Magnetococcus sp. PR-3: one gene and its partners. The protein of the gene in region 2 interacts with the protein of the main gene of each other region in a pairwise test. Links are inferred from orthologs where the notes say so. Each region holds a gene or a part of one and is shown on either strand. Other genes may lie near its edges.

Region 1 (10,583 bases), on a different replicon or contig from region 2:
TACCAGTGCGGATGTGAATGTCATTGCGCTGATTGGTGAACGGGGACGTGAGGTTGTGGAGTTCATTGAGGATGAACTGGGTCCAGAGGGTATGGCCCGTTCCATCGTGATTGTGGCGACCTCCGACCAACCCCCCTTAATGCGTCTACGGGCGGCCTATATGGCCACCGCCATCGCAGAGTATTTTCGTGCCAAACAGCAGGATGTACTGCTGTTGATGGACTCCATCACCCGTTTTGCCATGGCCCAACGGGAAGTGGGTCTGGCGACCGGTGAACCCCCCACCAGTCGGGGTTATCCCCCCTCAACCTTTATGCTGCTGCCCAAGCTGTTGGAACGGGGTGGGCGGGATGAAGGGACCGGTTCCATCACCTCAATCTATACGGTGTTGATGGAAGGGGATGATATTCAAGACCCGATTGTGGATGCGGTGCGAGGGATCCTGGATGGTCACATTGTGCTCTCCCGTGATCTGGCTGCGGCCAACCACTATCCGGCCATTGATATCAATGGATCCTTGTCTCGTTTGATGGATGGCTTGGCAGAACCGGGGCACAAAGGTGCAGCCGGTCAGTTGCGTGAGATCTTAGCAACCTACGCCAAAGCAGAAGATATGATTAACATCGGTGCGTATGTGGCAGGCAGTAATCCACGGATTGACCGGGCCATTCAGTTTATTGAACCCATTCGTGAGTTCCTGCAACAGACGGTGGAAGATCCGTCGAATCTGGATGAGAGTGTGGCCCAGCTGGAGAGCCTGTTCCTCTAAGAAAGAGTATTCAGCCCACCCTACGGGGTGGGTTTTTTTCGTTATACCCCCCCCTTGTACAGCCCTTGATCTAAGGTTTAAACGCAGCCAACCATACCGATGGTTGTTGAGGTGTCTGTGCCCTGCCGTGCCATCCATCCGCTTAGACGGGTTCTGAAGGTTCAGGGTTAAGCCATACCAACAACTGGTAGGGGTGACCCCTTTCTAACCGTTATGGATCTGTTTGCGCCCTAGTACCGATGGTGTAGACCGTGATTGATAGATACGGGATGTTGGTGATCCCGATCAATCGGCAGTTTCGCTATGTTCCACATATAAAGTGTGCGAGAAAGCCGCCAAAAGATTGAACGTCTTATGCAGGGTAGGGCCGTGGCTAGCGGTGGCATCCTTACACCCCCATGGGGGTCTGTTGGTCTTGGCGACCAGGGCAGCGTGGTGGGGGCGCAGGTGGCGTGTATGACGATTAATAATAGGTTTTGCTGGAGGATGGGTGCTGACGTGGCGGTGGGTGAGGCACCTCATCCTGAGCAATGATGCCATCCTGGTTACGGTCAAACCGGTTAAAGTGTGCCGGGGGTCCAGTAAACTCCTGTTGGGTGACCTGTCCATCCTGATTACGATCCCAATGGGCCATAAAGCCACCCTGTCTACGGGATCGTCCACGGCGGTCGGTACCCATGGGGGGCTGAAAAGCTTGATGAGACATGCCGGGCTGTTGTGGGGATAATCCCTCTGCTGTTTTGACCATAATATGGTTGGGATAGTGGTGTGCATCGCTTTTTTGGGGTGGGGTGTGGTTTACACCACCCCGTACCAGACGAACATAATTGTTTGTCCGCCGTGCATCCCCTTGGGGGCCATGGCCGATCTTGGCCTTACCCACTTTGGGATCACCACGCTGTGCCCCTGCACCATGTACATCCATAATACGTCCAAACATTTTGCCCATGGCGCGACCAAACGCCAAGTAGACGGCATCCCCGCCCGGATGGGGTCCGTCCAGATGGGTGGTGCCGGTCCAAAAGTGGGGATAATCACTCTCCCCTGCCTCGTTGATCAGGGTGGAGGTCTCAAAAACAGGGTCAATGGCTGCGGAGTTGGTGACATCCGGTGCACGGGTATAATCCACCAGATATTGCAGCTCTTTGGCGTTGGGTAAACGCCAATCCTCATAACCGGCCAATATGCTGTTTTGGGCATAGGCTAGGGCAGCTTGCCAGTTCATGCCCCGTTTACTGTCCTGCTGCGCCCACATCAGCCCGGTTTTATGGTCGGTTATGGTACCATCGCCATGGTTCTCAAAATCGTGGTGCCCATAGCGGGGGCCCCGTACAAAGCGTACATAAAAGGTTTTGGCAACCCGTGGCCCATGGGGACGGTAAAATCCATAGCCTTTGATACGTCCATCCGCAAAGTTCACCCCAAACAGGGTGCGGTTACCCCCCATGGTGGTGCCAACATACTCGGTGCGGGAGAGCCACTGGCCATCAATATAACGTTCCCCTATTTGGGTATTGCCGTAGCGGAAATCAAAGTAATCCGTATTGATGAAGGGTATGGCATTATGGGGTACTTGGCGTAAATCGGGTTTTTGGGTTTGGCGATGACGCCCAAAGCCCATGCCACCCCGCTGTCTGGGGTGGGAAAAACCGGTATACCCCCGGAAATCAATCAATGAGTAGAGCTCTTTAATATTGGGAACCCGCCAATCCTTATGTCCCCCCAAGTTCATCTGCTGGGCCATATGGTGAGCTTGAGCTAAGGAGACTTTATGGCGGTTCACCCCTTTAGACCACATCAAGCCCGTCTGTTGATCGAAGATTGTGCCGTCCCCAAGATCTTGGTAGCTGGGTTGTTGGCTGTGGTAGTTGCCATCCTGCCCAAAAAAAGGTTCATCTGGATCGGCACAGGCGATCTCCCCCCGATTGTTGTAACAGGCGACCTGACCACTATCCACCATGGCTGCGGACGCCATACTCAGCGGCAAGAGTAAGATGACAACCTGCCATATCATGTGGTTTGGTGCGCTGTTGACCATCACTTCTATGCTCCTGGATAGGGGGTTCCCATGACTCTTAGGTAAAGAGCTGAATGGCTTCTTAGTCATCGGATGGCCTGTTTGACCTAACTTTACACAGTTTTACCCATAGGGATAGAATCACCACAACTATCGTTGTGGGTCGCAGATTTAAAGGGATCACCATGGCATCATGGTGAATGGTATGGATTAAAGAAATGCCAACCTTCTATTTGTAGATGAAAATCATTCTTCTTTGAAACTTTGTCGTTTTACGCTACTCTCAAAATTAGCCTCCCCGGATGTTTCTGCATGAAAAACGCAGAGTGACAGGTCACCAAAGAAGGACTATTTTCCCTTTTTTTGGTGACCTGTGTAACGCCTTTCCTTATTTCGGCCACTTAATTATCATTATCTTTGGTGATGTCAAAGAGATCATTTTGCCAATTGGGTTTGATGATACCAGGAGCAAGCGCATGCAACGCCTACCGGTCTACTATCGCATTACACTCTACTATGCCCTATTTGGGGTGTTATGGATTTTTGTGTCTGATCGGGTCTTGGAAATGTTGGTAAGTGACCCACAATTTATGGGTTTGGTGCAGACCTTTAAAGGCTGGATCTATGTGGTGCTGACCAGCTTTATGCTGTTTATTCTGATCCGTATGGATGCCATGGCCATTGAGAAAAAAGAGCAGGAAAAAGCCCAGCTTTATCAGGCAACTTTGGGGGCAGTTCACCATATCCTACACAATTTTCTCAATAAAATGACGCTCTACCGTATGCGTGTGGAAGAGCAGCAAGAGGTGGATCCTAAAATTCAGGCACTCTATGATCGTGTCATTAGTGAGACTAAAAGTGAAATCCACGAACTGCATATGGTTGAGGATTTAACGGCCGAGAAAGTTCGGGAGTCGGTTCAACCTTAAACCGCTTTGTCCCTGCCTGTGAGAGATTGCCACCGAGATATCCTCGTTAGAGGTCTCTCAACTTACCTGCCCCGGTTCTGTGACAGAGCTAGGTTGGGGTGGCCCCCAGTATGAGCCTAAACCACCTAGGGTTCTTTCCGCCGATACCCTATTGATGATACAAGCCCCAGACCGAACATGCTTGATCATCCTTTTCTCTACTTTCCTTAATACATGGCGTGTGATCGCTTGGCATGCCCTGCCGACCCTGTTTGTAGAGCCAACCTATGTACCATCATGCCTGTCGGGTGCCTGTTGCTGATGATGAGGGGATCCCACAGGGGGGAGAGCTGGAACGGTATGAATTGTGGGGGTTATAGGCCAACATAAAAGTAGTGTTGGGGCCTGAGATCCGTTAGGGAATAGGAGAAGCAGTTCTGCGCATGTGCCGAGATCTTAACGGGCCTGTTGGTGGGGCAAGGGCCCGGTTGATCAGGGGCACCAGGTCACGACAGTTGGTGTTTTATCGCCACCAGGTGCCACCGATCAAACAGGTGATTATGCGGATGTCCAATCCATCCAGTCACGGGCTTTCAGGTGCTGACCACGTACATCTTTGCTGTGTGTGCTGGCCAGATAGAGAAAGACCGGGAAGATCGCCTCCGGTACGGGAAGCGTATTTTTATCTTCACCAGGAAAAGCCTCAGCCCGCATGGTGGTGGCTGTACCGCCAGGGTTGACACTGTTCATGCGGACACTGGATTTTTCCAACTCCTGGGCCCAGGTCTCTGTCATGTTAACCAGAGCCGCTTTGGAGGCAGCATAGGCACCCCAGAAGGCACGTCCCTCATGCCCGACACTGGAACTGACGTTGATGACAGAAGCATCATCACTCAATTTGAGTAGGGGCATAAATTCACGGGTGAGAAAAAAGGGTGCCGTCACATTAACCCGCATCACCTGTTCCCACTCTTCAGGCTTATAAAACTCCATGGGTGCCAAGGTACCCAAAAGCCCGGCGTTGTTCACTAAAATGTCCAGTTTTCCATAGCGTGCGTGGGTATTTTTAACCAGTTCAGGAATCGCCCCCATGCCATTTTCCAGATCCAGAGGTACGATGGTAGCTTTGCCCCCGGCCTCGGTAATGGCATCATAGACTTTTTCCAACTTCTCCTGGGTCCGACCCAGTAGCAGTACGGTGGCGCCCTGGGCCGCAAAACCCATGGCAATGGCCTTACCAATACCGGCACCTGCACCGGTTACCAGCGCAATACGGTTTTCAAGCAACATGGTTGATCAATCCTCTATAAATAGCGATGACCCTGCGGCCATTCCGGTGCTTTATGTAATGGGCCCTACCGCGTCGGGTAAGACCGGGCTGGCCCTGCATCTGGCCGAGCATTTCCCTTTGGAGATCGTAAACGCCGATTCGGTTCAGGTCTACAAGGGAATGGATATTGGTTCGGCCAAGCCCACAATGCAAGAACGGAACGCGGTTCCCCACCATTTAATGGATATTACGACACCGGATGATCCTTTTTCTGCGGGGCGTTTTCGTCGGGCAGCCATAGAGATCATTGAAGATTGCCACCGGCGGGGGGTTATTCCTGCTTTGGTGGGCGGCACCGGTTTTTATTTTCGGGCCGTAGAGCAGGGTATTGCGTATATCCCAGAAGTAGAGCCCGCTCTCTTGACCGAGCTTAATGCCAAATCGGAGACAGAGGAAGGTTTGGCCGCATGTTATGCACAGCTTAAACAGGTTGATCCTGAATGGGCTGGCCGGGTGGAGCCACGGGACCGTCAGCGTATTATCCGGGGGTTGTCGGTCTATACAGCCAGTGGTACCGCTTTATCCCATTGGCAACGACTGAGCCGGGAACAAAAACCTGAAGGTCCTGCACTGGCGATCTGCAAATTGGCCATCCAGTGGCCACGGGCAACCCTGTATGCGCGCATTAACCAACGTTTTGAACAGATGGTAAGCGAAGGATTTTTGGAAGAGGTCCAGACCCTGCGAGCACAAGGCTACCATAAAGATCTGCCTGCCATGCGTGCGGTGGGTTACCGCGCATTGATGGGTTATCTGGATGGTCAGTATGATTTGGCCCGTGCCGTGGAGCTTGGCCAACAGGACAGTCGCCGCTATGCCAAACGTCAAACCACGTGGTTAAATGGTGAACCCGGGCTGCATTGGTTAGAGCCAAACGGGGCAAAACAGGCTGCTTTAACCACAGTTGAAGCTTTTTTGCATTTTTTTCTGAAAAAATAACGTTTTTTGGTTGAGTACCACCCTATGACCGTTTAAAAATTCGTAGGGTGGCCAAAAAAGAATTGACAGACCTCTTTCGGTCGCTTGTGCAAGAATGATTTGTTTTTTTGCCGGACATAGGCCTTTGGTCCTCATACGCTGGGTTGAACCCATTGATGAGCTGGGACGGATGATCCGCACCCGATGCCGGACTTATAACGAGAATGATGATAGGGAGAGTGGACCATGGGCAGCCATGCCGGACACAATGTACAGGATCCGTTTTTGAATACCCTACGCCGGGAAAAAGTGCCGGTCACGGTCTTTTTGGTCAACGGTATTAAGCTGCAAGGGATGATCACCTCCTTTGACAACTACTGCCTGTTGCTGAAAAACAGTGTCACACAGTTGGTCTTTAAACATGCCATTTCCACAGTGATGCCCTCGCGCAACATCCATACCGGTGATGAGCGGGATGAGCGTCCTGAGCGTAAAGATAGTAAGGAATAAACGATTTGCGTTTTTTAGTTGATGTGAACAAGGCGCTCCACATGGAGCGCCTTGGCCTTTATGCCCATGCTTGATACCCATCAAGCCCCTGATCGGGCCATACTGCTCCAAGCTCTGGAGCCCAAGATCACCCGCGATGCCTCCCAGCGCCTGCTGGATGAACTGGTGCATCTTTCTACCACCGCTGGTTTGGACATTCACACCGCACAGCTGCTCTCTTTACAGAAGGTGGTTCCGTCGACCTATTTTGGTTCCGGGCAGGTTGAAGAGTTGGCCCACCAGATTAAGATCAATGAGATCGATGTGGCGGTGGTCAACCATGCCTTAACGCCGATCCAGCAGCGTAACCTTGAGAAGCATCTTAACGTCAAGGTGGTGGACCGAACCGGTTTGATCCTGGAGATTTTTGCGGCCCGTGCCCGTACGCGGGAAGGGACCATGCAGGTTGAGCTGGCTTCGTTAATGTATCAGCAATCCCGGTTGGTTCGTTCCTGGACCCACCTGGAGCGTCAACGTGGTGGGGTCGGTCTACGTGGTGGTCCGGGTGAACGACAGATTGAGGTTGACCGTCGTCTGATCCGTAACCGCATTCATAAGTTAAAAAAACAGTTGGAGGAGGTTGAGCGTACCCGTGCTTTACAGCGCCAACCCCGTAAGGAAATTCCCCTCTATACTGTGGCCTTGGTGGGCTATACCAACGCGGGTAAATCCACCCTGTTCAACCTGGTAACCAATGCGGGTGTGATGGCGGAGGATAAGCTATTTGCCACGCTGGACCCCACCATGCGTGCGGTGGATCTGCCAGAAGGAGGGCGGGTTTTATTATCCGACACCGTGGGTTTTATCCGCCAACTGCCCCACCAGTTGGTGGCCGCCTTTAAGGCCACCCTGGAAGAGGTGATCAGCGCTGATCTGTTGCTGCATGTGGTGGATTTGTCGGATCCTGAGTGGGAAAACTATGTGGATTCGGTTGAAGAGGTGTTGCAAGAGCTGGATATTCAGCACACGCGTACCATCACAGTGTACAACAAAGTGGATATGCTGGAGAGCCGTGGGGTGCTGGAGCGGGAGCTGGCTCGGGAGGATACCATTGGTATCTCAGCCCAAACTGGTGAGGGGGTTCATGAGCTACTCACCACCTTACGGGCGGCGGTGGGACGGGCCATGGTGCGCTATCAGGTCACCTTGCCGGTCTCCGATGGACGTTGGTTGGCGAAGTTCCATGCCGAAGCCTCGGTTATGGAGACCCGTATGAATGATGAATCCACCTTTTTAACCGTAGAGATGGCACCTTCCGTCTTAGGGCGTTTACAGGGTGAAGCGGAAAAAGCGGGCGCCAAGGTTCGGTTTAAAGCGCTGGATTAATCCCTTTATGGAACCAGAGCTTCATCGACCTGGGGTAGGTGAAGTCTCTAGGTTACCAGGGATCACACCCCGTTTGGGCAGGTATGCCCACAGACCCCCAGTTATCCTCATGGGTGTTTCCCCCTATGGGGGTCTTGGATAACGCCCCCACGCACGGTGTGGTGAGGTTGGGGGCGGATCTAGATCGTACAATCTTTTCATTTGACTGTAGATACAGTACCCCTGCTGGTTACAAGCCCACCCCAATGGGTGCGTTTAGGGTATGGCAGGCTTAGCCCAAAGCTTGATCATGGTCAGCATGAGAGGGCTTGTTTGGTCGTAAAACTGTTTAGCGTTGGCCCTTGCTCCTGCCACTGTGTGCAAGGGTTGGCTCAACAGATTAGAGGTACCCTTCCGCATCGCAAGAGATCGGGACATCGCTTGATCTCATCCCCTGTTTCCCACCGTTTTGCTTCCTAGCTGGTTTGTGACCTCATATCCGTTGATCGCGGCTCCTGTAGTGCTGTGGGGGGATCCTTTCTTTTAAACAGCAGCCGTTTTTGAACAGGTTCTACAGGTCTGGTGTCCAAGGTTCTATTCGATCATCTCTTTGGGAGCATGCTTGTGCCCATCTCTAAACTCGTCTTTGCCCTTGGTGCGCTCCTGGCGCTGTTGATCGTGACTCTACAACCCTTTGAGACCACCCTACTCAATGGGGCATTGGCCATTGTGCTTTTTGCCATAAGTGGCTGGGCTTCCGGTGCGATTCCAGAACATTTAACCGCACTAATTTTCTTTCTATTGGCCATTCTTAGCGGTATTGCAGCACCGGCTATGGTCTTCTCTGGTTTTTTGACCTCAGCCTTTTGGTTGGTCTTTGCCGGTATCATTATCGGGGCCGCCATGAAACATACCGGCTTGGATACCCGTTTGGCCCATAAACTGGCCCACCATGCGCCGGCCCAATATGGGGGGTTGATCGCGGCCATTGTTATCTTTGGTATGGTGTTGGCCTTTCTCATGCCCTCTTCCATGGGTCGTGCTGTACTGATTGTGCCTCTCATGCAGCGTTTAGCGCAGCAGATGGGCTATGCAGTGGGCTCGCGGGGGTATATTGGTATTCTGTTGGCGGGGGCGATGGGGAGCTTTTTCCCGGGTTTTGGTATTCTACCTGCCAATGTTCCCAATATGGTTATGGTCGGGGCGGCCGAATCTCTTTATAGCTGGTCACCCTCCTATGGTGGTTATCTGCTGTTGCACTTCCCACTGCTCGGTTTGGGCAAAAGCCTGCTGATCACAGGGTTGATCACCTATTTTTACCATGACAAACCCACCCTGCCGGTGATGGCCAGTCAGACAGAGCGCGTACCCTATACAACGTCTGAGCTACGTTTGGCCCTGCTGCTGACCCTGGCCATTGTGTTGTGGGTAACGGATTTTGCACACGGCATTTCCCCAGCCTGGGTCGGGTTGGGTGTGGCGGTTTTTTGTCTGTTGCCGGGTGCCCGTTTGGTGGAGGGGCGTACCATTAGCCAGTTCAACCTCTCTCCTCTGCTCTATGTCGCAGGTATTATTGGTATGGGGGCGGTGGTGGCCGAGACCGGTTTGGGTCATTTAATGGCCGAAAAGGTTTTGGCTTTCTTACCCTTGAGTGAAGATGCCCCTGTGGTGAACTGGACCAACCTCTCTTTGGGCTCGGTGTTTATGAGTCTATTGACCACACAGCCAGGTTTACCGGCTGTAATGAGCCCCCTGGCTCAGCCGTTGGCCGAGGCATCCGGCTTGGAGCTTCATACCCTGTTGATGATCCAGGTGCTGGGGTACTCTACCACCATCCTGCCTTATCAAGCCCCACCGTTGGTGGTGGCGGCGCAGTTGGGTCGTATTCCTTTTAAGGATCTGATCAAGATGACCTTTCTATTGGCACTGCTGACACTGCTGCTGCTTGTACCTTTAGATATCCTTTGGTGGATGCTCCTCGGTGCTCTGTAAAACCGAACCGACGATCTGGCTGCGGATGAGAAAAGATATCCTGCGTCGCGCGCTTTGGTCTCAGCCTCTTTCCCCTTTTCTATGGGCTGTTTGTTTCTCAACCTATGGATCTACGCCCGACAATGAAAAAAAATGGGTGTGAAAATGGTGGAATCCCCCGATAAAGCCTGTCGGTGGTTGCTGCTGTGTCCATGCGGGAGAGCCCGATCCGCCATCCATTCTTCATCGGTCATAGGAACGCTGGGGGGGGTGGTCATGGTGTTTGGGCAAAAAGCTTTAAAAATCCTCACTGGGATGGATGGACATTTTGTGAGGCCTCCTATAGAGTACCGCCTTCGCGTTGAAGGGGTTCAGGTGTGAGGCGCGGAAAAAAATCACTGTTTTTGATTTTTTTTTCTCGGCTGGGGTTGCAATCCCCCATGGTCGACCCCACATATGCACCAATACGATATCGAAACCGGTCTATTTAGACCGATCACATAGATGTTAAACAGGATCTTTCGGAGGCAATCCCATGTCGATCAATTTTCGTCCGCTGCATGACCGTGTTGTTGTAAAGCGTACCGAGTCTGACGCTAAAACTGCTGGTGGTATCATCATTCCTGACACCGCTCAAGAGAAGCCTGTACAGGGTGAAGTTGTAGCCGTTGGTGCAGGTGCTGTGAGTGATGCCGGCAACGTGCGTCCTCTGGAAGTAAAAGTGGGCGACACTGTACTGTTCTCTAAGTACGGTGGCACTGAAGTGCGCATCGATGGTGTTGATCTGCTGATCATGCGTGAGTCCGACATCGTGGG
Region 2 (10,578 bases):
ACATCGTTGGGCATGGAGTCTGGCCATAACATGCCGTGGCCGGTATCGGGATTAAACGCCCCCCACAAAGTCCCGTAAGGGATAATGCAGTAGTGCGGGATGCCGCCAAAGCGCAGCTCCGACTCGACCGCATCTTCACCCACATGGATGGGTTGGGGCATCTGGCGGTTAAGCACCAGCCGCAGGCTGTTATCGTTTGCAAAGCGACGGGGGACTTCAGCCTGTTCTTGGGTCGCATCCACGCAGAGCATGACGCGGCCTTCCTCTTCAAGGAGGTAGCGTATTACATCAGGCTTGGTGGGTTGTTCCGTGGTAACCATGCGCTAATCTCGACAGATGCCATTAACAGTGAGCGATTCCAACATCCTGCGCAATCTGACCGTAATTGGCAACGGACCGTCTGCGTCCAATAGCAGAACCCTTTGAGCAAAAATAGACTTTTTCATCGTAAGGCCGTGCATGAAGGGGGCAGATAAGGCATGCTCCAAAACATATACGTTGGGATCACCCCACGGTTTTCCTGGGGTTGAAAAGCGTGTATATGTAAAATTCAGGGTGGGTAGCACATGCTTTAACCAAATAGGGAGAGCTGGGCATGGTAACGGCGAATGCGTATAACGCCACAGTGGTAGAACGTCTGAATATTACCCCCAACTTGATGATTGTTCGGGTTAAGCCGGATCTATCAAGCTTTGCCTACAAAGCTGGGCAGTTTGCGGTGTTGGGTCTTAAACGTGAAGCACTCCGTATTCCTGAATCGGATCCTGAAGAGGTTCCAGAAGAGAAGGCCCAACGTCTGGTCCGGCGTGCTTATTCGATCAGCAGTGGTAGCCATGAGGACTATTTGGAGTTTTATATCTCCCTGGTGCAAAGTGGTGAGTTGACCCCACGTCTGTTTGCTTTGCAGGAGGGGGATCGACTGTTCTTAGGAAAATCAGCCAGTGGCTTTTTTACCTTAGACCGCGTACCGCCGGGGCAGAATATTTTAATGATCTCCACCGGTACTGGGTTGGCACCTTATATCAGCATGGTTCGTACCATGGCCTTAGGTATTGGGTGTCCGGTAACCCCCATTGCGGTGGTGCATGGTGCCAGTTACTCCTGGGATCTGGGATACCGCACAGAGTTGGAAGGGTTAACCCGTCAGTGTGATCACTTCCGCTATGTTCCTGTCGTTTCACGTCCGCAGGATGATAAGGACTGGGCCGGCCGTACCGGTCGCTTGAATGAGTGGGTTGAGAACAAGAAGGCGCTGGAAGAGGCGTGTGGTTTTCCGTTAGACCCCGCCCATACCCACATTTTTCTGTGTGGTAATCCTGGTATGGTCGAGTTTTCGGAGCAGTATTTGGTTGATAACCATGGCTATGATGCTGGATCCAAAAAAGACCCCGGCAATTTGCATGCAGAGAAGTATTGGTAGGCGGTCTGTTCAGGCGGTGTGGGGTCAGATTGGGTCGATGCCTGAGCATGCCTAGGCATGGTTGGTCCACCCTTGACGTCAAAAGCAGACCTGTAAGTGGGCGGCGGTTCAAAATAGGAGGCGACCCTCAGGTGTCGCTTGCTTGAGTGGCAGCATGGGGTATGGCCGGCCCTGTGGCAGGGTGGTTCCTGTTTGACGGGATAGGGCCAGAGACATTGCTGACGTGCCCCTGTCCCCTACCTGGGGGCGCCTTAAGCCCTACATATACTCCCGCATGACACTGGTGGCAAAGCAGCCTCGGGGTAAGGTGAAGGTAGCCACCAGATCTTCGCCCTCCCAGCTATGGGTTAAATCCTGTGGCATTAAGCGCATAGCCCGCCGAGCCCCCTTCATACCAAACCGGTTCAATAGGTCGATAACATCGGCCTCTGCGTGTGCCACCAGCTCTTCGTACTTGGCCGCTTCACCGGTGGGTGCCAGCAGGTCCTGACCAAAGAGAGGGCCTGAGGGGTGGATCTCCCTGGCATCAAAGCGGGGTTGTTCTGCGCAGAGATCTTCCACCCGGAATGAAGCGGTACGACCGGCCAGCTGTACCACATCACCCTCTAACAGGGTTTGGAATAGGTTGGCCTGTAAGCGTGCCGCAACAACCCGGTTAAACAGCTCAGAACGCACAGCAGAGATCTGCAGCCCCTCGGTGTTACGGTTACCCTTGCGGCGTTTGCGCCCAGCTTTAAGGAGCTTTATGCCCTGATCCCAGTTGTCGCCATCCCGACCAAAGCGCTGGGGGCCAAAATAGTTGGGGGCCCCCTGGGTTAAGATACGTTGCCGGGCCTGTTCAGCCAGAGTGTGGCGCTGTTCCATGGAGAGCGTATCATCACACCCCCGCAGACGAATGATAAAGCGGTTGCCCGAGAGCATGCCGGGTTTAATTTTGCGTCGGTCGCGGTTGAGTGTAAGCAGGGTGATCCCCTCCAGCAGCTCTTGGTCCCAACCTTTGGGGGGGGACTTGCCAGGGAGGTGTACGGAAAAATCTTGAATGGTGATGGCGTGCCGATCTTTTTGTCCCGCAAAACCGATGTTTTTACGGGGTACGCCAAAACGTCGACAGAGCCATCCTGCGACTTGGTCTGTCGTTAAATCCTGCTTTTGAATACGTAAAATCCAGTGCTCTCCATCCCCACTTAAGGGGTCGGGTCGCAGTTCCTCGACATGGAAGTCTGCTGGCTGTTGTTTAAGGTAACCCCCCAACCCCTTGTGTGACGTGAGTTTGGGCAGTTGTGGCTGAATGGCTGAAATTTCACGATTCATGCGGTTTTTCGTTTGACTTTCCAGTGAAGTAAAAGTAGTTTTTCCTGCAATCCGACACGACTGAAACCTCAGTATCGTTTCCCCGGCCTACAAAAATCACCTGAAAATCCGCAGCGGCGGGCTGTTTTCGGTGCGTAAACCTTAAGAATGTTGGGTTTTGATGTTTTATAACCCTGCTTTAGATAATCAAGATGGATCTTGAAAATCGTCACTTAAAAGATGATTTAGCATAATCTTGGATGTGCGCACAAAGGCCAGACATGGTTTTTGTCCTCCATTCGTTTTTCTTACTCTCCCTTTCGCCAAACGACCTACGTGCACTCTCATGAATCTCAAAGACTTGAAAACGATGACAGCGGCCGACCTCTCCGAAATGGCAGAGGAGCGGAAAATCGAAAACTACAGCGGTATGCGTCGGCAAGAGCTGATTTATGCTTTGCTGAAGACCGAGAGCGAGAATAACGGGCAGATTTACGGTGAAGGGGTTTTGGAAGTCCTGCAGGATGGCTTCGGCTTTCTGCGTGCACCCGATACCAACTACCTGCCTGGTCCTGATGATATCTACGTCTCCCCCTCGCAGATCCGCCGTTTTGGCCTGCGTACCGGTGATGTGATTGAAGGTCAGATTCGCGCTCCTAAGGAGAGCGAGCGTTACTTCGCCCTGCTGCGGGTAGAACGTATCAACTATGAAGATCCCCTGAAGTCCCGAAACAAGATTCTGTTTGATAATCTCACCCCGCTCTATCCAGATGAGCGGCTGCAGATGGAGATTGAGAACGAGTCATCCAATCTGGAACCTCGGGTTTTGGATCTGGTGGTTCCCATCGGTAAAGGTCAGCGTGGCCTGATTGTGGCCCAGCCCCGTACCGGTAAAACCATGTTGATGCAGAAAATTGCCCACTCCATTGCGGAAAATCATCCTGAGACAGTGCTGTTGGTACTGCTGATTGATGAGCGCCCTGAAGAAGTGACCGACATGAAGCGTTCGGTACGGGGTGAAGTGGTCTCTTCTACCTTTGATGAGCCTGCAACCCGCCACGTTCAAGTTGCTGAAATGGTCTTGGAAAAAGCCAAGCGCTTGGTTGAGCATAAGCGTGATGTGGTTATTCTTCTGGACTCCATTACCCGTTTGGCGCGTGCCTACAACACCGTAGCTCCTTCTTCAGGTAAGGTGCTCTCGGGTGGTATTGATGCCAACGCCCTGCAACGTCCCAAGCGTTTCTTTGGTGCTGCACGAAATGTGGAAGAGGGTGGTTCTTTGACCATTCTGGCCACCGCTTTGGTGGATACCGGATCGCGTATGGATGAAGTGATCTTTGAAGAGTTCAAGGGTACCGGTAACATGGAGGTACACCTGGATCGTAAGTTGGTGGAGAAGCGTACCTTCCCCGCCATTGACATCGCCAAATCCGGCACCCGTAAGGAAGAGCTTCTGACCGGTCGGGACGAGCTTTCCAAGCTTTGGGTGTTGCGTCGCATTCTGCTCCCCATGGGTCCTTTGGATTCCATGAGTTTCCTCCTGGACAAATTGCGTGCGACCAAGGATAATAGCGAATTTTTCGAAAGCATGAACGGCTGATTGAAGCAGAGTCGGCGGCACGCCTGAGGGCCTGGTTACAACAGGTTGGCAGGTGCTTTGCTTTAAACGCGTTAAAATAGCTCTATGGTCATGGCGATCATGGGGTATGAACATGTAACTCAAGAACAGAGCCGTCGGGCCAGCAAGGACGAAGCACCATGAAAGAAGGCATCCACCCCAAGTATGAAGAGGCCACTTTTACGTGTGCCAGCTGCTCCAACGAAATTAAGACCCGCTCCACCGGCGGCGACATCACTTTGGGTGTCTGCTCCGCGTGCCACCCGTTCTTTACTGGTAAGCACAAGTTGGTGGATACTGCCGGTCGTGTTGAGCGTTTCCGTCGTAAGTACGGTAATCAAGCTCAAAAATAAGACCTACGCCTTACTAGACGTACTAAAAAAGCCCAGCACCACTAGTGCTGGGCTTTTTCTGTTTTTATTACAATGATTTGCGTGTTTGGCCTGGGTGGTTTCAATGGGTTAGCGAGCAGCTAAAACTACGTTTTTTTATTGCCTAATGACCAATAAAATGACGAATCACAAATTTTTTTCTTTGGAATTCAATATCTTTTTCCGATTTTAAGTTTTATAGTGCATTTAGGCCCTTGACATAAATAGGGCTAAGTGCATTGAAACTTGTCCATCTGGACGTTTGACCCCTGGTTTTTAGGGGGTAGTACCTGGGAGGTAATCCTGTGTCTTTTTTGCCCTATGATTCGCCCGTTGGCATGTTGTGGTTGGAACTCCGTCAGGGGGCGTTGGTATCGCTCTCCTGGTCACTACCGGACTCCATGGCAGATCCTCAGGAAGATGCGGAAGTGTGTCGTCGTGTTACCCGTTGGTTGGATGACTACTTTAAACGCGCTCCTCGTCCGGTCGACTTTACCGTTCGTCCAGATGGTACCGTCTTTCAACAGAAAGTTTGGCGGGAGATGAGTAAGGTTGGACCTGGTGAGACCATGACCTATGGGGAGCTGGCCAAGCGTTTAAACAGCTCTGCCCGTGCGGTTGGTGTTGCTGCAGGTCAAAACCCCATTCCTGTAATTATCCCATGTCATCGTGTGGTTGGTGCCAAGGAGCTGGGGGGGTATAGTGGCCATGGTGGTTTACAGACCAAGCGGACACTGCTTAGTCTGGAAGGTGCCCTGATTGGTGATATGGGTATTCCTTATCGTCAGGCTTCATAATATGAGTTAACCACCCTATTGGGTGTGACGTACGAGATATCATTTTCGGGCCGGAGGGGTAGGATACCCTCTGGCCCGTTTTTATTGGGGCTGCTAGCTTAAACCACACCATAAAAATGTCATACGCTCGGCTGTTTTTTGGGCTAAATGTTCATCACCCTGTTAAAGGGGTCACACGTGTTGAGGGTGATATGTTGAATGGGCAGGGATGGTATGGGTAGAGAGTGCGAGAAAAAGCACCTGCTTTTATGGTGGGGTGGTTCTGCTTGGGTTGAGTTGTCTGCCACGTCATATGGAGCTGAAAAGGGATTACGCCTAGTTTCCAATGTGGTCAGAGGGGATCCTTTAAAGGCTGTATGGACCATGAATTTGGCCAACTGTGCAAGCGGTAGCAGGGCAGGCAGGGTTGTAGAGAGGTTGTATAAGGCGTTTGCTAAGCAAGAGTTTTTGCGTGGGCAGATAGGATGAATGTCGCCAGATTGGAACAGGTATACGTGTTTAAACCCCATAACCAACAGTCCACTTTCTATAGCACCCTGTCCACGAGTAAGTAAATACTGTGTTGGGGCTGTATTGGTATAGGGCCTGAGCACTGTTAAGGGGGGGGTCTACGGTCATTCGGTGCCACTGGTCCCGGTCAACCAGCCCCGGAGATGCTCAGGTAGAAAACCCTGATATCTTGGTGTTGAAACAGAGATTCTAGACTTGAGAGGTTACAAATCTTACGCAGGGTCACCTCTTGACGCTTAGGGTTCGTTATCCCAGTGGATATGAGGATCTAGCGGGTTACTTGGGGCCGTGACAAGCCGGTTTGCAGTATGAATTCTCCGACCATATCCGTGGCACGGGTTGATAGGATATGGCGTGTATTCTCTCCTTTGGGTATAGGTTGTCCCTGCCAAGGTTATCCATACGGACCTTTTATAGGCGTATGAAATATAGTCTTTTTAACTTCAAAGGGTTTGGGCCCATGCCCCAGACAGTAGAGAATGGCATGGACCCAATGTTCAGGTGGTATCAAACCGTTGAAACGGCTAGAACCCTCACGGTTTGTTTAGCGTACTGAAGCGTGTGCGTGGTCCTGAGGGTGGTGGATCGGTTGTAAATGTTTCCACCAAGATGTAGTGGGGTACGCTTCGGTTAGGGTGAATCGTTGCCCAATCATGGGGGTGATGATTTGAAGATCTTTGAGGGATGCCGCCTTTTTTAGCCGCTCAATGGGTTCATTCCAGGTATGGAGTGAGAGGTTGAATCGCCCCCAGTGGATCGGTAATAGCGCCTCTCCACGTAGATCTTGGTGGGCCTGAGCGGTCTGTTCGGGAAACATATGTACGTTGGGCCAGCCTGGGTTATACGCACCACACTCCAGCATGGTGAGATCAAACGGCCCAAGACGGTCACCAATCTCTTTAAAACCGGGAAAGTAGCCGCTATCCCCACTAAAGAAGATATTTTCTGATTGACCACGTATGGCCCAGCTTGCCCATAGGGTTTGATTACCCCCTGTCAGGCTACGACCAGAGAAGTGGCGGGCCGGTGTTGCGGTTAAGGTCAGGGGCCCCAATGTGGTCTCCTGCCACCAATCCCGTTCGATAATTTTCTGTTCAGGGACCCCCCAGCGTTGGAGGTGGGCCCCCACACCCAATGGAACCACAAAGTGATCCACCTTGGGGCCAAGTTTTTTTATGCTCTGCATATCCAGGTGATCGTAGTGATCATGGGAGATCACCACGATATTAATGTGTTCCACAGTATCCAGGGTGATGGGCAGTTCAGGGAAAAAACTTTTTGGGGGGAGCCATGCAAAGGGAGAAGCATGGTTACTGAAAACAGGGTCCATGAGTACAGTTTGACCATCCATCTCCAATAATAAGGTAGAGTGCCCCATCCAGGTAATATGGCTACGACCATCGTCTACCTTAAGGGTGCTGAGCTTATGAACGGGAATGGGTTGGGTCGGGGGGCGGCCAGGTCGGGTAAAGATCCACTGGTAGAGGGTTGACCAGAAGTGGCCTTTCTCCAGGCCCTGAGGCGTGGGGATGGTGTTCATGAATTGGCCATCCTCATAGCGGCTTGTACGGTTTGTATGGGTGTGTTCAGACATGGGTTCTAAACCTCCAAAAGGTTCGGTTTGCACCAAGGTGCAACCCACTAAAATGAGGGTTATGATGAGTAAAAGGGTCAATCGCTTGGCCATAGTGATCGCTCTATCTGCTAACTGACTGGTCAGTCATAAAAGGTTAAAAAAAAGCCCACGGTTTAATGGGTAGTGATGCCTTGCCAGTAGACATGAAAACCTTGTGCAATCGTGGTTTGTGTCTCTGTAGCCTCTCCCTCTGGTGTTCTTAGGAAGGTGATGGTGGCATTAATAAGGGCGCCAGCCATGGTTAGGTGATAGGTGACGGGGAGGTCGCAGATGATTTTCTCCTTTATACCCATCTGCATATCCATGGAGAAGCCAGTGAATTCAGCTGCCATGGCTTCACGTGTCTCTTGGGAGACCAGCTCTGAGAGACGTAGTTGCTCCATGAGATCATAGTGTGTGGGGTTGTTCTGTGCCCACAGGATCATACCTGTCCATGCTTGTAGCAGTTTTTCCCTTAGGTGCGCTTTAGGGTCCCAGTTGGCCATAATATGGGCATAGAGATCTTTTTTAAGCCGTATATAGACTGCATCAATCAGGATATCTTTGGAGCTGAAGTAATGAAATAGGGTACCGGTGGCAACCTGAGCCTCTTTGGCAATACTGGCCGTTGAGGTTTTCCAGAAGCCATCTCTGGCAAAAAGGTAGATGGCCGCTTCTAGAATGCGGGTCTTTTTATCTTTTAAGGTATCCATGGATCTGACTTTAGCTCTGATTGAGTGATCAGTCAATCATAAAAAGGTAAGCGCTATCTTAGCCTCCTAACGGGGTGAAATAGTCATATAGGGGCGGGTTTTTTAGGGGGTAGATATCCATGGCATCTACCTGTCCATGAGGGATGCAGATTCGTCCCGAAATGTCCCTGGGCAAGAGGTCACCAAGAACAGGGTGGTTATAAGACAGAAGGGGATGTCTAAAAAAGAAGGAAGGACAAATCATGACCAAACGGCCCACCCTGAGCGGAAGAGTTCACATTCTACCTGTTTACCTGCAAGCCTGTGGTGGCGCGGAAAGAGCAGGTACCTCTAATCGTGAAAAAGCGCGTACAGGTGGCGCATCATTAAAAAATCTAGGGATAGTTTTAGTTGAGTGGACCCACACTGAAGGCGTAAACCGATCCGTCCTCAAGAGTGAGCAAGTCATGCTTTTGGGGTGTTCAAAAAGGTCGTTCGGAAGGCAACAGACAGATAATGCATAGCAGGACACCAAGGGTACAACGCTTTGGAATGCCCCTCCGACCATCTGATTACTATTTGATTGCTAGAAACAAAAAAGGCTTACGATGTGAATCGTAAGCCTTTGATATAAATGGCGCGCGGTAGAGGATTCGAACCTCTGACCTTTGGCTTCGGAGGCCAACACTCTATCCGGCTGAGCTAACCGCGCGTAGACAGAAATTTTGGATGTGCAACTATAGGTACTGGACGCTGGATTGTCAAAGGCCAAATGAGAGCAACTTGACAACGGCAAGCAGGCAACCTACGGTAGCACGAATGCAATGTCACACCATGGTGGCTTGTAGGGTAGAAAATGGAAGAATGGATTTCCTTTTTTTTAAGGAAATTGGAACATATGCCCCCTTGGTATGCCTAAGGTGGGAACATGGACAGCAGCGTATGCCATTGAGCGGTGGACCCCTATAAAAAAGGTCCAGGTGGTAGCGCCAATATCTCTTTATGTGCAAGAGGAGCAGACCAGATCATGAGCGAAAATGTCACGAGCACCACAGATAGCCAGTTTGAAGCCGACGTTCTGCAAGAAGATAAGCCGGTATTGGTGGATTTCTGGGCCGAGTGGTGTGGCCCCTGTAAGCAGGTTGCCCCTTTCCTGGAGCAGCTGGCTCAGGATAAGGCGGATAGCCTGAAAGTGGTCAAATTGAACATTGATGAGAACCCCAACGTTCCCGGTCGCTTCGGTGTACGTGGTATCCCCACCTTGATGATTTTTAAAGGTGGCCAGATCCAGGCTTCCAAGATTGGCGCCATGCCTAAATCCAAGCTGTATGAGTGGGTAGATGAAGCCATGGCTGGCTAAGTCATCCCCATTGGATGTATAAAAAAAGGCTGGTCATTTCGACCAGCCTTTTTTTAATTCTACCTGGACACAACGGTACCTTCATAAAAAGGTCCAACATCCACCGTGATCAGGTGACACTTTTTTCAAGCCTTTTTTATCCAAGCACTTTGTTTCATCCTGACTCAATCATGGTACCGTGTTTTTATACTGTGTACCCTGTAGCATGGCCTTTTTCCTATTTACCCCAACGGGTTCACGACCATGGAAACCATCACCCAACGTTTGGAACAGATACAAGAGCGTATCATCACAGCCTGTCAACGCGTGGGCCGTTCCCCTCAGGAGATTCAGCTCATGGCGGTCTCCAAACGTAAACCAGCACAAGCCATAGAAGAAGCTTTGCAGGCAGGCCATCTCCTCTTTGGAGAGAACCGGGTGCAGGAGGCCAGAGAGAAGCTGCCGGCGGTTCAGATACCTGCAGAGGCCACCCCTCAGTGGCATCTTATTGGTCCTTTACAGAAGAATAAGGTCAAATACATTGGCGGCTTGTTTCATATGGTGCAGACCGTAGATACATTGGAGCTGGCTGAGGCGATAGATAAACGTATGGGCCAGGAGCAGCGGAACATGCCGATACTGTTGCAGGTCAATGTGGGGGGTGAGGTACAGAAAAGTGGGATGGCACCGGATGATCTGGAGGCGGTGGTCACCGCCATTGCCCCGCTACAAGGGGTGACGGTAAAAGGGTTGATGACGGTACCACCCTTTGCAGAAGATCCTGAACAGGTACGTCCCTACTTCCGTGCGTTGCGTACCCTGGCCACCCATGTCAAACAGATGCGCTTACCCGGTGTTCATATGGATGAACTCTCTATGGGTATGAGTCACGATTTTCATGTCGCCATTGAAGAAGGGGCGACCAT
Region 3 (10,521 bases), on a different replicon or contig from region 2:
CTCACGGGGTATGCGGGGGCTGCGCTTTGATCCTCTGCCCGGTGCTGAAAAAGAGGGTCAGTTGATCACCAATACCATCGCGACAGAGGGTGGTAAGTCCAATCTTAAGTTACAAAATGAAGCTCAAGAAGAGGTGGTTAAGGATATTGAAGTGCCACCCAATGTCTTGCACATTGCGACCCACGGGTTCTTCCTTAAGGCAGATGAAGGGTTGCGTAAGCGGCTGAAGAGCATGGCCCGGAGTGTGGAGCTCAATACCACACCTCCTCCAGGGGATAACCCCATGCTGCGTTCTGGTTTGGCCTTTGCTGGGGTGAACGCCAATGCACCTTTCCTGGGTGAGATTGATACCAAGAATGATGGTATTCTTACCGCACTGGAGGTGTTGGACCTTAACCTGACGGGTACACAGTTGGCGGTTTTATCTGCTTGTGAAACAGGGTTGGGTGAGATCCATGAAGGGGAAGGGGTCTATGGTCTGCGTCGTGCGTTCCAGGAGGCGGGTGCTCAGGAAGTGATCGCTTCTCTTTGGGAAGTGAGTGATGCAGGTACCCAGGCACTCATGACCGGACTATACAAACGTCTGGGTGAAGGTATGACCCCCCATCAGGCTTTACGGGACTCACAAATTGAGCTGATGAAGTCAGGTCAGTGGGGTTACCCTTACATCTGGTCGGCATTCATGAGCATTGGTCGCTAAAAAAATGTGATAAAAACAGCAGAAGGGTGTAAAAAGATGCATCCTTTCTGCTGTTTTGGTCACCAACCAGTAGAGTTAAGGGAATAAAAGCATGTAGAAATGCCTCTATTCTTTATGTAGATTATTTAGCTGCTCCAGGGGTTGCCCTGGACTTCCGGCTTAAGTCACACGCTCCAGGATGGAGCTTTAAAGAGATTCTTACGCGTATCAGGGAGCATTGACCGATGAAAACCAGATTCCTATCCTTTTTTGCCGTATTGGTCGCTTTTGCGATGCTGATGGTGAGTATGCCCGTGGAGGCTAAGACCCCCGTTGCCATGTTCATGCAGCCCAAAGGTAAAGTTGAGTACAGTAAAAACGGTACCAAGTGGAAAAAAGTACGCCGCACCAAGTTCTTGTTTGAGAACTACCAGATCCGTACCGGTGCCGATGGCAAAGGTATGCTGGTAAACCAAGCTACAGGTCAGGCCCAGGATGTTGGTGCCAACACTGTGGTACAGGTTTCTAAAGAGGGTGCTAAGGCACTGGCAGGTACCTTGGCAGCTCCTCGTGAAGCTGGCGCTTCTTTAATGGCCGGTTTGCAAAACCGCTTTGCTAAGGCTCAGCGTTACACCACCGTACGTCGTGGTGTGCATAAGACCAACGCGCCGAAGGATGTTAAGCTGCGCACCGCTAAAAAGCTCACCTTGTCAGCTTCTTTCCCCACACTGGTGTGGGAGAACTTGGGCGATGAGTTTAGCTACAAGCTGATGGTAGATGGCAAGTCTGTTGGTACCTTCAACAGCAAAGAGGCCATGGTTAGCCATGCTCTGACCCTGGTACCCGGTAAGCATAAGTACCAAGTCAGTGTCATGCAGGGTGCTGATGTACTCTACAGCCCCAAAAAGCCCAGCACCGTTGTATGGCTGAGCGACTCTGAAGATGCCAAGCTGAAGAAGACCATTGCTGACATCCAAGCTGCTGCCCCTGGTGATGACTTTGTGCTGGCCAGCTTCCTGGATGAAAAAGGGCTGACTGTTGCTGCGATGGAGCACTACAAGAAGCACTTTTCAGATTATCCAGACGACAATGACATGCGTCCTCTGCTGATCAAAGCCTACCACGATCTGAAGCTGAAGAAGCTGAAGATGAAAGAGGCCCTGATCTACAACCAGATGATGGAAGACTAAGCTTAACCAGCGGCTGCCAACGGTAGCCACCCGGTTGTGAATGAAAAAAAACCCACTTGGAGCTAAGCCAAGTGGGTTTTTTTGTCTGCACTGGGTGCACCCACCCCCCAAGCTTATGCTATGGTTGGGAAATGGTAGGGATACCTACCATCTATTTTATAAACCAAAGCCCAAACGAGAGGCTTGAACGGTGAAAAAACAATCATTTTCCCAACGGTGGGACATTTGGGTCACCATTGTCCTGTTCCTTATTGTCATTCCATTGGAGGTTAAGGAGCCTTTTTCATTTATTGAGGACCAAACCCTCTCTTTTCGACAAATTCTTCGTATGGAGTATGGTCCGCCTGAGCAGACCAAGCTGAATGACAACATTTTCATCGTTAATACGGATGAACAGTTTTTTGAAGAGTATAAAAGCTTTCCGCTGCGTCGTACGGATATTGCCCAGATTACCGCAACCCTACGAGAGCTCGGCGCGAAAGTTGTCGCAGTCGACTTATTGATGGACTTTCCCAGTTCGTATGGGGAAGACGAGCCTGCGGCTGAAGTGTTTAAAGAGGTCGGAAATGTCCTGGTGGTGTCCCAAGGGCAGTTTAACCGGGAAAACAAATTTACCGGTTTGAACTATCCGACCCCAGTACTCAAAGAGGTCACTCGTAGTGGCTACACCAACATCAGCTCCTCCAGTTCGTTGGTGACCATGCTCTCTCGCTTAAATCTGTTCCCTCAGATTATGAAGGAGGAGGATGGTTGGCCTTTTGCCGTACAGGCTCTGGCCATGTTCAAGGGGGTTGAGCCAAGCTTTGATGAGAAGACCCGCGTACTGACCATTGGTGATTTGAATATTCAGCTGGATCAGTTCAACAGCTTCTACATCGATTTCCCCAAGCTCCAGCAGGGTGCGCGCTTCCTTAGTGAGGTTAGAGGAATCTCCGCGATGGAGATTTTGGAGCTGGATGAGGATGAATACGAAGATTATTCCTTCTTGGTGAAAGATAAGATTGTCCTGTTGGGGGATACCTCTGAGGTCTCTCATGACTGGTTTGATACACCGGTTGGTATGGTCTATGGGGTCGAGATTATTGCCGATACCATCAGTACACTGATGGCCCAGGGAACATTACACCCCGCCTCAACGGTGGCTGAGGTGATCTCGGCACTGCTGTTTATGCTGATCTTGGTTAATGTAAACTTCTGGTTGGCGCATCCCGCTTTACGGGCTGTGTTGGTGGCAGCCCTGTTTGCCACGTTCATTGGCTTTACAACGTGGATCTATATTAGTAACGGTGTGGTCTTCTCCATGAGCTATGTGCTCTTGGCTGGCTTTGTCTCCTATTTGGTGATCAACCTTAAGGAGTACCTGGCTGAGCGTAATCAAAAGGCGATGATCAAGGACACCTTTGGCCACTATCTGTCACCCAAGGTGGTAGAGATTTTGGTTAAGGATCCCAGCAAGCTGCAGTTGGGTGGTCAGCAGCGTGAGATGACCGCTTACTTCTCAGATGTCGCAGGCTTCTCCTCCATTAGTGAGAAGCTGACACCGGAAGAGCTGGTACATCTGCTCAATGAATACCTGACAGAGATGTGTAATATCATCGCCGATCAGGAAGGCACGGTGGATAAGTTTGAAGGGGATGCCATTATCGCCTTCTGGGGGGCGCCACTGGATCAACCTGATCATGCTATTCGGGCCTGCCATGCCTCCATTGATATGCAGAACTTAATGGTGGATATGCGCAAACAGCTCACGGAGGAGGGGCGTCCCCTGCTTAACGTGCGGATGGGTGTGAACACGGGTCCTATGGTTGTAGGGAACATGGGCTCTAAGCAGCGTATGGACTACACCATTATGGGGGATGCCGTAAACTTAGCGGCACGTCTGGAAGGTGCCAATAAGTTCTACAATACCTATACCATGATCTCTGAGTTTACCCACGAACATGTGAAAGATACCGTGGAGTGCCGTGAGTTGGATACGGTTCGAGTGGTGGGTAAAAAAGAGCCCATTACCATTTATGAGGTGTTACAGCGCAAGGGTCAGCTTAGAGACCGCCAAGCAGACCTGCTGGAGGCCTATTATAAAGCCTTGGATATCTACAAGGGGCGGGACTTTAAAATGGCGATTGAGGCGTTTGAGAAGGCGCTGAAGATTGTGGAAGATGATGGTCCCAGCCGTACCTATGTAGACCGTTGTCAGCTCTACTTGGAGAATCCACCACCGGATGACTGGGATGGTGTCTTTAACTTTACCTCAAAAGGGTAAAGGCAGTATGCAAAAGGGCGGCTCTTTGGAGCCGCCCTTTTTTGTAGGGAGATGTTTTTTTTAAGAAGAAACATAGCTGTTGTTGATCTTCCATCGACCCATTTCTCCCCATAGCACCCTAGGTTCGTCCTTTTTTTGGTGGGCGACCGTAATGTGAGATCCATGTGTGTGAGCAAGGGGTAAAAGGGGGTCGTATCTTGAAAGCTAAGAAGAGAGACGTGCGGGAGAGACCTCTTGGTTGATGGGAGGGATCCGTTTTCCACCGTTGTGGATGGTTGGTCTACAGGTAGAGGCACCCTAGGCATATGGTACGATCCATGGGGGCAGGTGACTAAAAAGGGGGGATCTTGGGGGGATGCCTAAGTGTGGTTTATCAAGGTTTGCCCTAAAGCTTAGTCTGGTAAGAATATAAGAATAGGCTTGGGTATAAGGATGATACCCCCTCAAAAGAAGGGTATTGACTGGGGAGGTTAGAACTTTAAGCGATCCAGAGCACGTCGGTCCCGTTTGGTGGGGCGTGTGGAGCCATAGTCTGGTCGGCTGTTTCGTTCGGCACGTTTTTGGGCGGAGATCTCCTGGCGGGCCTCTTGGCTCTCTGGCTTTTCGGTGTAGAGCTTTTGGGCCTCAGGGGCCGGGCCTCGTTTATCATTAAGTCCCTCAACAGTCACCATAAACCGGTAGGGACCTTTGGTGATCTCTAGTTCATCCCCCACCTTGACCACACGGCTGGGTTTGACCCGTTGTCCGTTCAGGTGTACATGGCCACCATTAACGGCATCGGTGGCGATGGCACGGGTTTTAAAAAAACGGGCAGCCCACAACCATTTATCGACCCGCAGTTTTTCTTCTGTGAAATGGTTTTTCATTAGGGTTTGCTTTCCACTTCACGGCAGATGGCCTGTAGTGCCTGTTTGGACAGCGTACTACCCTCGCCCAAGACCGTTTGAACCGATTCTGGTAGGCCTTTGGTGACCTCACCATCTCCAGCTTTTAGCCCATAATCCAACCCCAATACCCCCCCAACAGCCAGCATGAGCCATAAAAGCATGGTAATACCGTTACTGATGATCTTTAAGGCGCCAACGACCACGGCAACAGCACTAACAGCAATGATAATCCACGCGACGACACTGGGGTCTGATAGATCAGGCATAATCATTTCCATTCATTAAATGCGATGTCAAAACAGATCAACCCAACAGGCAGGTAGGCCCAAACCTGGGTAGGTAAAGGATACCGGCTTTCCTGCTGTTTCCACTTTGGAAAAAGGGATGTGCTGGCATGGTTGACACATCGTCATACAGGTTATGGCTGGTTGATATCCATCCATAACCGTTAGCGGTTACCAAAATTGTTCTCTTTTCCACAATCTGGGCAGGTCCAGGTAAGGTTGTTACAGGTCATACCCCAGAGATTATCCTGCATACAGGTTTGGCACATCATAAAACCACAACTACAATTCCAGGCAAAAGGTAGCTTATCGTCTTTACAGGCGACACAGGGGCCATAGCTACGCCCTGCTTTTTTACGTAACATCTTTGGTTGACGGGCTGGTTTGGCTTCATTCATCACATATACTCCTCCATGTACGCTCTATGATAATCGGCTCAAGGTCCAGGTTCCATGGGTGATGGTGGTGAGATGACCATAAATAGGTTAAAATGAAAGATTGAGCGAGAGTACGCGCTCTTTTTTAGTTTAAAAACGTTGGCCCTCTATGTGGGTTAACATATTCATTTTCAACAGTATAATGCTGTTGAGCAGCGTGGTGTTCTGGTACATCACATTGCCCATGTCTCTCTTTTGAGGGTTTTTTTGGGAACAAGCACCCATGAGATCCCCTCCAAGAGCGGCAGGTTGGCTTATTGGAGTTTACGAACGTGTCACTTGCGGGTTTTCAGCGCAAACATCTTAAAGGTCTTGCCCATTCCCTTAAACCTGTTGTGTTTGTGGGAAAAGAGGGGGTGACTGAATCGGTTCAAGCAGCCATTGAAGAGGCGCTACTCATCCATGAACTGATTAAGGTGCGCTTTCTGGATTTTAAAGAGCAGCGGAAGGATCTGGCGAAAGATCTGGCCAAGGATAGCAAGAGTGAGTTTGTGGGTATGATTGGCCATTTGGCCATTCTTTACCGCATGCATCCTGAGCCGGAGCATCGTCGTATTCAGCTGCCCAAAAAGAAGAAAAAGAAGGACAACTGATTCATGCAGGAGCGTTTTCGCGGGATTACCGAGTCGGAAATTGAGTGGGATGAGCGTATTCCCATTGCTTTGACCATGACCCTGAATAAGGGACAGAAAATTCGGGTGGATCTGGTTACCCGTCAGATGCAACAACTGTCGGGTAAGCCCCTTAAAGAGAAGCAGCATGAGTGGGTGCAGCACATGGCTGACTATCTGTTGCGTCAGGCACTACTCAAGCGCCAGGAGGATGAGGGTGGGGATAAAATGGAAGAGGCTGGTAAGCAACCTCTAACCTTTACTCCCAGAATTGACCCGGATGTCACCTGGTGGGGGTAACCCTGTTGTGATCAAATAAAAAAGCTCTATGGATTTTTCCATAGGGCTTTTTTCTTATGGGTATCTCTGTCACGCAGAATCCTCACAGGGCTGTTTTCCACGCTTCCATAGCCCGCAGGAACCCAACACATTCCTTTGATGGGGCTGTGGGATTGTGGAAAATAGCCCGGTTGGGAATGTGGTGTTGAAGTAACCTTTTCTTTTTCGTGCGCAACGCACCAAGTACCATTCGCTACCCTGTTTGAAATGGGTTGCCATTTTGTGACGTCACCGGGGTGACCAAAAAGCCCTCGCAACCCAATTTAAGTTCAGGCTGTGGCAGGATCTAAACTCAGTCGCCACAACTTGATAGCAAGTTTCCGAGCCAATGCTGCAATGGCCTTTTGCGTTATGGAGCTACGGCTGACCAGTCGATCATAAAACGCTTTGGCTTGTTCATCTTTGGCCCGTCAGATCCAAGCGGCTTCGATTAATAGGCTACGCAGACGCTGTTGTCCAACAGGGCGTAGATGTCCCCGGTCATGCTTGCCGCCACTCTCCCGAACCATGGGAGCCAGCCCCTGATAGGCGGTGACCTGTTCTGAACGGCTAAATCGTTCGGGGTGGAAGAGTTCGGCAGCACATGTGGCAGCGACCACATGTCCGACACCATCAGCGGTTTTCAAGCGTTCGATGCGGTTTTGTTGACCGCAAGTTATAGCCTGGGCTTTGATCTGTTTATCGATCGATTGCTGTTCTTCAGTGAGAAAGGCCCATTCCCGCAGGTGGCTGTTGAGTGTTTGGCGGGTAGCAGCCGCAAGCTCAAGTTGATGCAACTGCTCAATGGCTGCTTTGCTCCAATGATCGAGATGTTCAGGTTCAATGGCGCTGTTGCTTAAAAGCAGGCCACGCATTCGCTGTTTACAGCGGCGCAGGCCATCGGTCAGCTGATGACGGTGTCGCACCAAGGTGCGGAATGCCTCTTCATGCTCGGAAGGGATGGCGATGGGACGTAGCAGACCGGAAGCGGCGAATTCAGCCAGCTTACGGCAATCAAGCCGGTCGGTTTTATGGGTTGGAGCGACAGGTCGAGGAATACGGCTTGGGGCAGCTACGGTGATGGGCAGTCCTGCCGATTGAAGTGCACGGGCCAAACCGTAACCGGTTGGTTCAGCCTCCTGGGCAAACATGCCCACCATCACCGGCAGGGATTGCAGCATTTGGATCAGAGTGGTTGGTTCCGGGGGCATGGTCAGGTCGGTCAGCTCCCCATCTGGCCTGAGTAGTGCCACACGCCAACTCTGCTTGTGAACATCCAGACCGATGTAGACCAAACTGTTTTCAAAACCGGCCAAAAATCGTTCAAATTTGGCTACACTGAGTATGTCGTTAGCCATGTCGGTACCGCCTGTTCTGGATTCATACTCAACACCAGATTAACAGAGATACCGACATGGTATGTTATAGGTGCCTGTGCCAAGTTCCAGGGATAGAGATCGTTTTTAACCCAGCCGACCCCCTTATAAGAGGGGGCTTAGGTGCTTATGTATGGCGTGGGCGCAAGTCGTTGGCCCCTATGGATGTTTGGCAGGCAAAGGATCCGATGAAATATCGACTGATCAACCGTGTACATGGTACAGAGGCCTGGGTGGAGAGTCTGGATGGTACACTCCCTTTTAAAGCCGCCCGCAAGACCTGGAAGGTGCTGTGTGGAGAGCGCCTTTGCCATTGTGGGGGGCCCATGAGTGAAACCGAGCCGCCCGAGGATGCCGAGGGTAACCGCTACCGAATCGATTTTATCTCATCCCGTGGGGAGATCGCCGGTTTTCGGCTGGTGCCTGAAGATACCCCTCCCGAAATACCTGGCTAAGGGTGCTTCGGCTGCGGTTTTGCTTCACAAAGCGGTCTTAACTCCTGTACCACAGGGGCCAAACCTCGGGCGACTGCACGAACCCGTTTGCGTAGTGCTTCCTCTTTTTCTGGGGTCATTTGGGTAAAAGCCGCTGTCGAGGCAAACAGATGTTCTTGAAATAGCCCTGTTACCTCATCCACCACCGGGACTAAACCCTGTACGGTTGCTCTAACCTCCTGACGTAGGGCTTCACGCTCCGTAGGTGGCATGGTGCGAATGGTATGGGCTGTTTCGGTTAGGCTCTCTTTGCCCAGGGTGATCATCTGTTGGGCGGCTTCGGGTAGGTACAAGGCCACCTGACGGGGGAGTTGATAGAGGGTGGATGCCAAGAGAATGGTCGGTATTAACAAAGCCAGTGCCAGAAGCCCATGGCGTTGCCAGTGGTTGCGCCTCTGCTGTTTGCGGGTCATGGGGGTGTCAGGTTCGGGGGCTGCCATGGCCAGGGCTTGATAGCAGGTCAAACGTGCTTCGGCCTCTTGTTGGTAGCGGCTGTAGAGTGTGGTGATGTTTGGGTCTTGCAGTAGAATACCCAGCTCAGGTTGGTGTAGGTAGAACAGATCACCTTTTTGTTTAATGACAATGGGATAGTCCGCTATTTTAGCCATTGGGTAACCACTCCTTAATGTGTACGAACCTCTTTCTTTCCGCCACCATGACATGGTCAAGAGCAGACAACAAGACCTTCACAGTGAGCGCGTGTTGACCGTAAAATTATAAAAAGTATATAGAGGAAAAATAATGAGGTAAATTTTTGTAACAGAAGGGGTGGAAGGGTTTATATGCAGCCAAAACAGAACAAAAAAGGTACTCTTTGTGTGTGGGCGGAGCTATTTTATAAGGTTCAATGGCATCAAGAAATATACTCATAAATACAGTATATTATCATTATTATGCCCATGCAATAAAAACTCACAAGTAATGCTTTGGTATTATATAGTATGTTGCTAGTACTTGGTCTAGTCCTGTTTGTGTTGACAAGATAGTGTTCTATTAGTACCATAAAGATACCTACATGGTGATGAGCGTTAATGATCTCTATTTTTGATCAGAGCCTTAAGAATATTTTTTTAATCATTTTAGCCATATGGGCACAATAGCGGTTCTTACCCAACCTACCTGTGCTCAATGGTGTGCATAGGAGCGTTAACCATGATGAGTAATAAAGAGCGTAAGGAGCGTATTGCACAGGCGTTTGAACAGCGTGTGACCCATGTTGAACAACGTAAATTTGCCATTTTGGGCCAACATCTTCGTTTGCCAGCATCTGGCCTGTTAAGTAAAGCGATGGTTGCCAAAGTACATGCCAGCCGTTTAGCGCAATTTGCAGCCAAGCGTCTGGCCCGTCTGCAACAGGTCGTCATGCGTTATGAAAGCAAGGCACAACGACAAAAACGTGCTCAGGAGACCCACCGGGCCAATATCAAAGCATTTGATGCAGGCAACCTGTGGAAAGAACCTGATCCTCTGGCATCACAAGAGCGGGTGATCACTGCACAAAAGCTGCAAGCCCGCGCGCAACACCGTCTCATACAACAGCGAAAGCTACATGCCAGCTTGATTCCACTAATCGTGACCTGCATCGCCATGGGTACCCTCTGGATGACCCATCAAGTCCAAGAGCTGGGTACCGCACTACAAGAGGACCCCATAAGCTTTATGCAGTGGGAAGAGGATCATCCTGTCATGGGTCATTTGGTGCGTTACATGTATGAAGAGAAAAACCATAATCGAGATAAGTGGAAGAATATGGAGCAGTTTGTTCAGCGTCTTAAGTAGAGATTACCCGCGCTCTACCCAGCGGTGAATACGGTTGATAATACGCTTTTGGTCCCCATCTTTTAGCGCTGCATAGAGTGGAACCTGCAAGGCATGTTGGTACCAGTGGTGTAACCCAGCCCCTTCATGTGGGGGAGGGAGCGGGTGCCCCAGGCAACAACCAATCTGTGCACTGTGTAGAAAGGTATACAGCTCCTGAGCCT

The links.
Region 1: the proteins of rho (region 2) and hfq interact in binary tests that used the Escherichia coli proteins (3 or more experiments, as listed by UniProt). The link is inferred for Magnetococcus sp. PR-3 from one-to-one orthologs.
Region 3: the proteins of rho (region 2) and yhbY interact in binary tests that used the Escherichia coli proteins (3 or more experiments, as listed by UniProt). The link is inferred for Magnetococcus sp. PR-3 from one-to-one orthologs.

What each region holds. Positions count from the first base shown.
Region 1 is NZ_JBAHUQ010000006.1:22,452-33,034, forward strand. Bases 4,882-7,820 are described here. They hold hfq (RNA chaperone Hfq), read left to right. Parts: upstream 4,882-6,188; coding sequence 6,189-6,452; downstream 6,453-7,820. Other genes in these bases: V5T57_RS05850 (YciK family oxidoreductase), read right to left, coding at 4,882-4,984; miaA (tRNA (adenosine(37)-N6)-dimethylallyltransferase MiaA), read left to right, coding at 4,983-5,963; hflX (GTPase HflX), read left to right, coding at 6,519-7,817. In the rest of the region: V5T57_RS05835 (FliI/YscN family ATPase), read left to right, coding at 1-769; V5T57_RS05840 (Lcl domain-containing protein), read right to left, coding at 1,233-2,807; V5T57_RS05845 (hypothetical protein), read left to right, coding at 3,263-3,715; more of V5T57_RS05850, read right to left, coding at 4,253-4,881; V5T57_RS05870 (SLC13 family permease), read left to right, coding at 8,421-9,788; co-chaperone GroES, read left to right, coding at 10,303-10,583. UniProt on the Escherichia coli protein: RNA chaperone that binds small regulatory RNA (sRNAs) and mRNAs to facilitate mRNA translational regulation in response to envelope stress, environmental stress and changes in metabolite concentrations.
Region 2 is NZ_JBAHUQ010000043.1:6,013-16,590, forward strand. The notes cover bases 2,250-5,183. They hold rho (transcription termination factor Rho), read left to right. Parts: upstream 2,250-3,056; coding sequence 3,057-4,310; downstream 4,311-5,183. Other genes in these bases: truD (tRNA pseudouridine(13) synthase TruD), read right to left, coding at 2,250-2,731; rpmE (50S ribosomal protein L31), read left to right, coding at 4,469-4,681; V5T57_RS18740 (methylated-DNA--[protein]-cysteine S-methyltransferase), read left to right, coding at 5,005-5,183. Also shown: V5T57_RS18715 (ClpXP protease specificity-enhancing factor SspB), read right to left, coding at 1-320; V5T57_RS18720 (ferredoxin--NADP reductase), read left to right, coding at 596-1,420; more of truD, read right to left, coding at 1,679-2,249; more of V5T57_RS18740, read left to right, coding at 5,184-5,496; V5T57_RS18745 (MBL fold metallo-hydrolase), read right to left, coding at 6,551-7,600; V5T57_RS18750 (TetR/AcrR family transcriptional regulator), read right to left, coding at 7,756-8,334; trxA (thioredoxin), read left to right, coding at 9,341-9,673; V5T57_RS18765 (YggS family pyridoxal phosphate-dependent enzyme), read left to right, coding at 9,917-10,578. UniProt on the Escherichia coli protein: Facilitates transcription termination by a mechanism that involves Rho binding to the nascent RNA, activation of Rho's RNA-dependent ATPase activity, and release of the mRNA from the DNA template.
Region 3 is NZ_JBAHUQ010000003.1:197,883-208,403, reverse strand. What follows is about bases 4,796-7,672. They hold yhbY (ribosome assembly RNA-binding protein YhbY), read left to right. Parts: upstream 4,796-6,012; coding sequence 6,013-6,333; downstream 6,334-7,672. Other genes in these bases: V5T57_RS03825 (IS110 family RNA-guided transposase), read right to left, coding at 7,101-7,672; V5T57_RS03830 (hypothetical protein), read left to right, coding at 6,337-6,651; V5T57_RS03840 (hypothetical protein), read right to left, coding at 5,468-5,701; V5T57_RS03845 (hypothetical protein), read right to left, coding at 4,998-5,285; V5T57_RS03850 (RNA-binding S4 domain-containing protein), read right to left, coding at 4,796-4,998. In the rest of the region: V5T57_RS03865 (tetratricopeptide repeat protein), read left to right, coding at 1-700; V5T57_RS03860 (DUF7354 domain-containing protein), read left to right, coding at 925-1,869; V5T57_RS03855 (CHASE2 domain-containing protein), read left to right, coding at 2,060-4,132; more of V5T57_RS03850, read right to left, coding at 4,603-4,795; more of V5T57_RS03825, read right to left, coding at 7,673-8,027; V5T57_RS03820 (hypothetical protein), read left to right, coding at 8,234-8,500; V5T57_RS03815 (hypothetical protein), read right to left, coding at 8,497-9,147; V5T57_RS03810 (hypothetical protein), read left to right, coding at 9,692-10,318; V5T57_RS03805 (aspartate aminotransferase family protein), read right to left, coding at 10,322-10,521.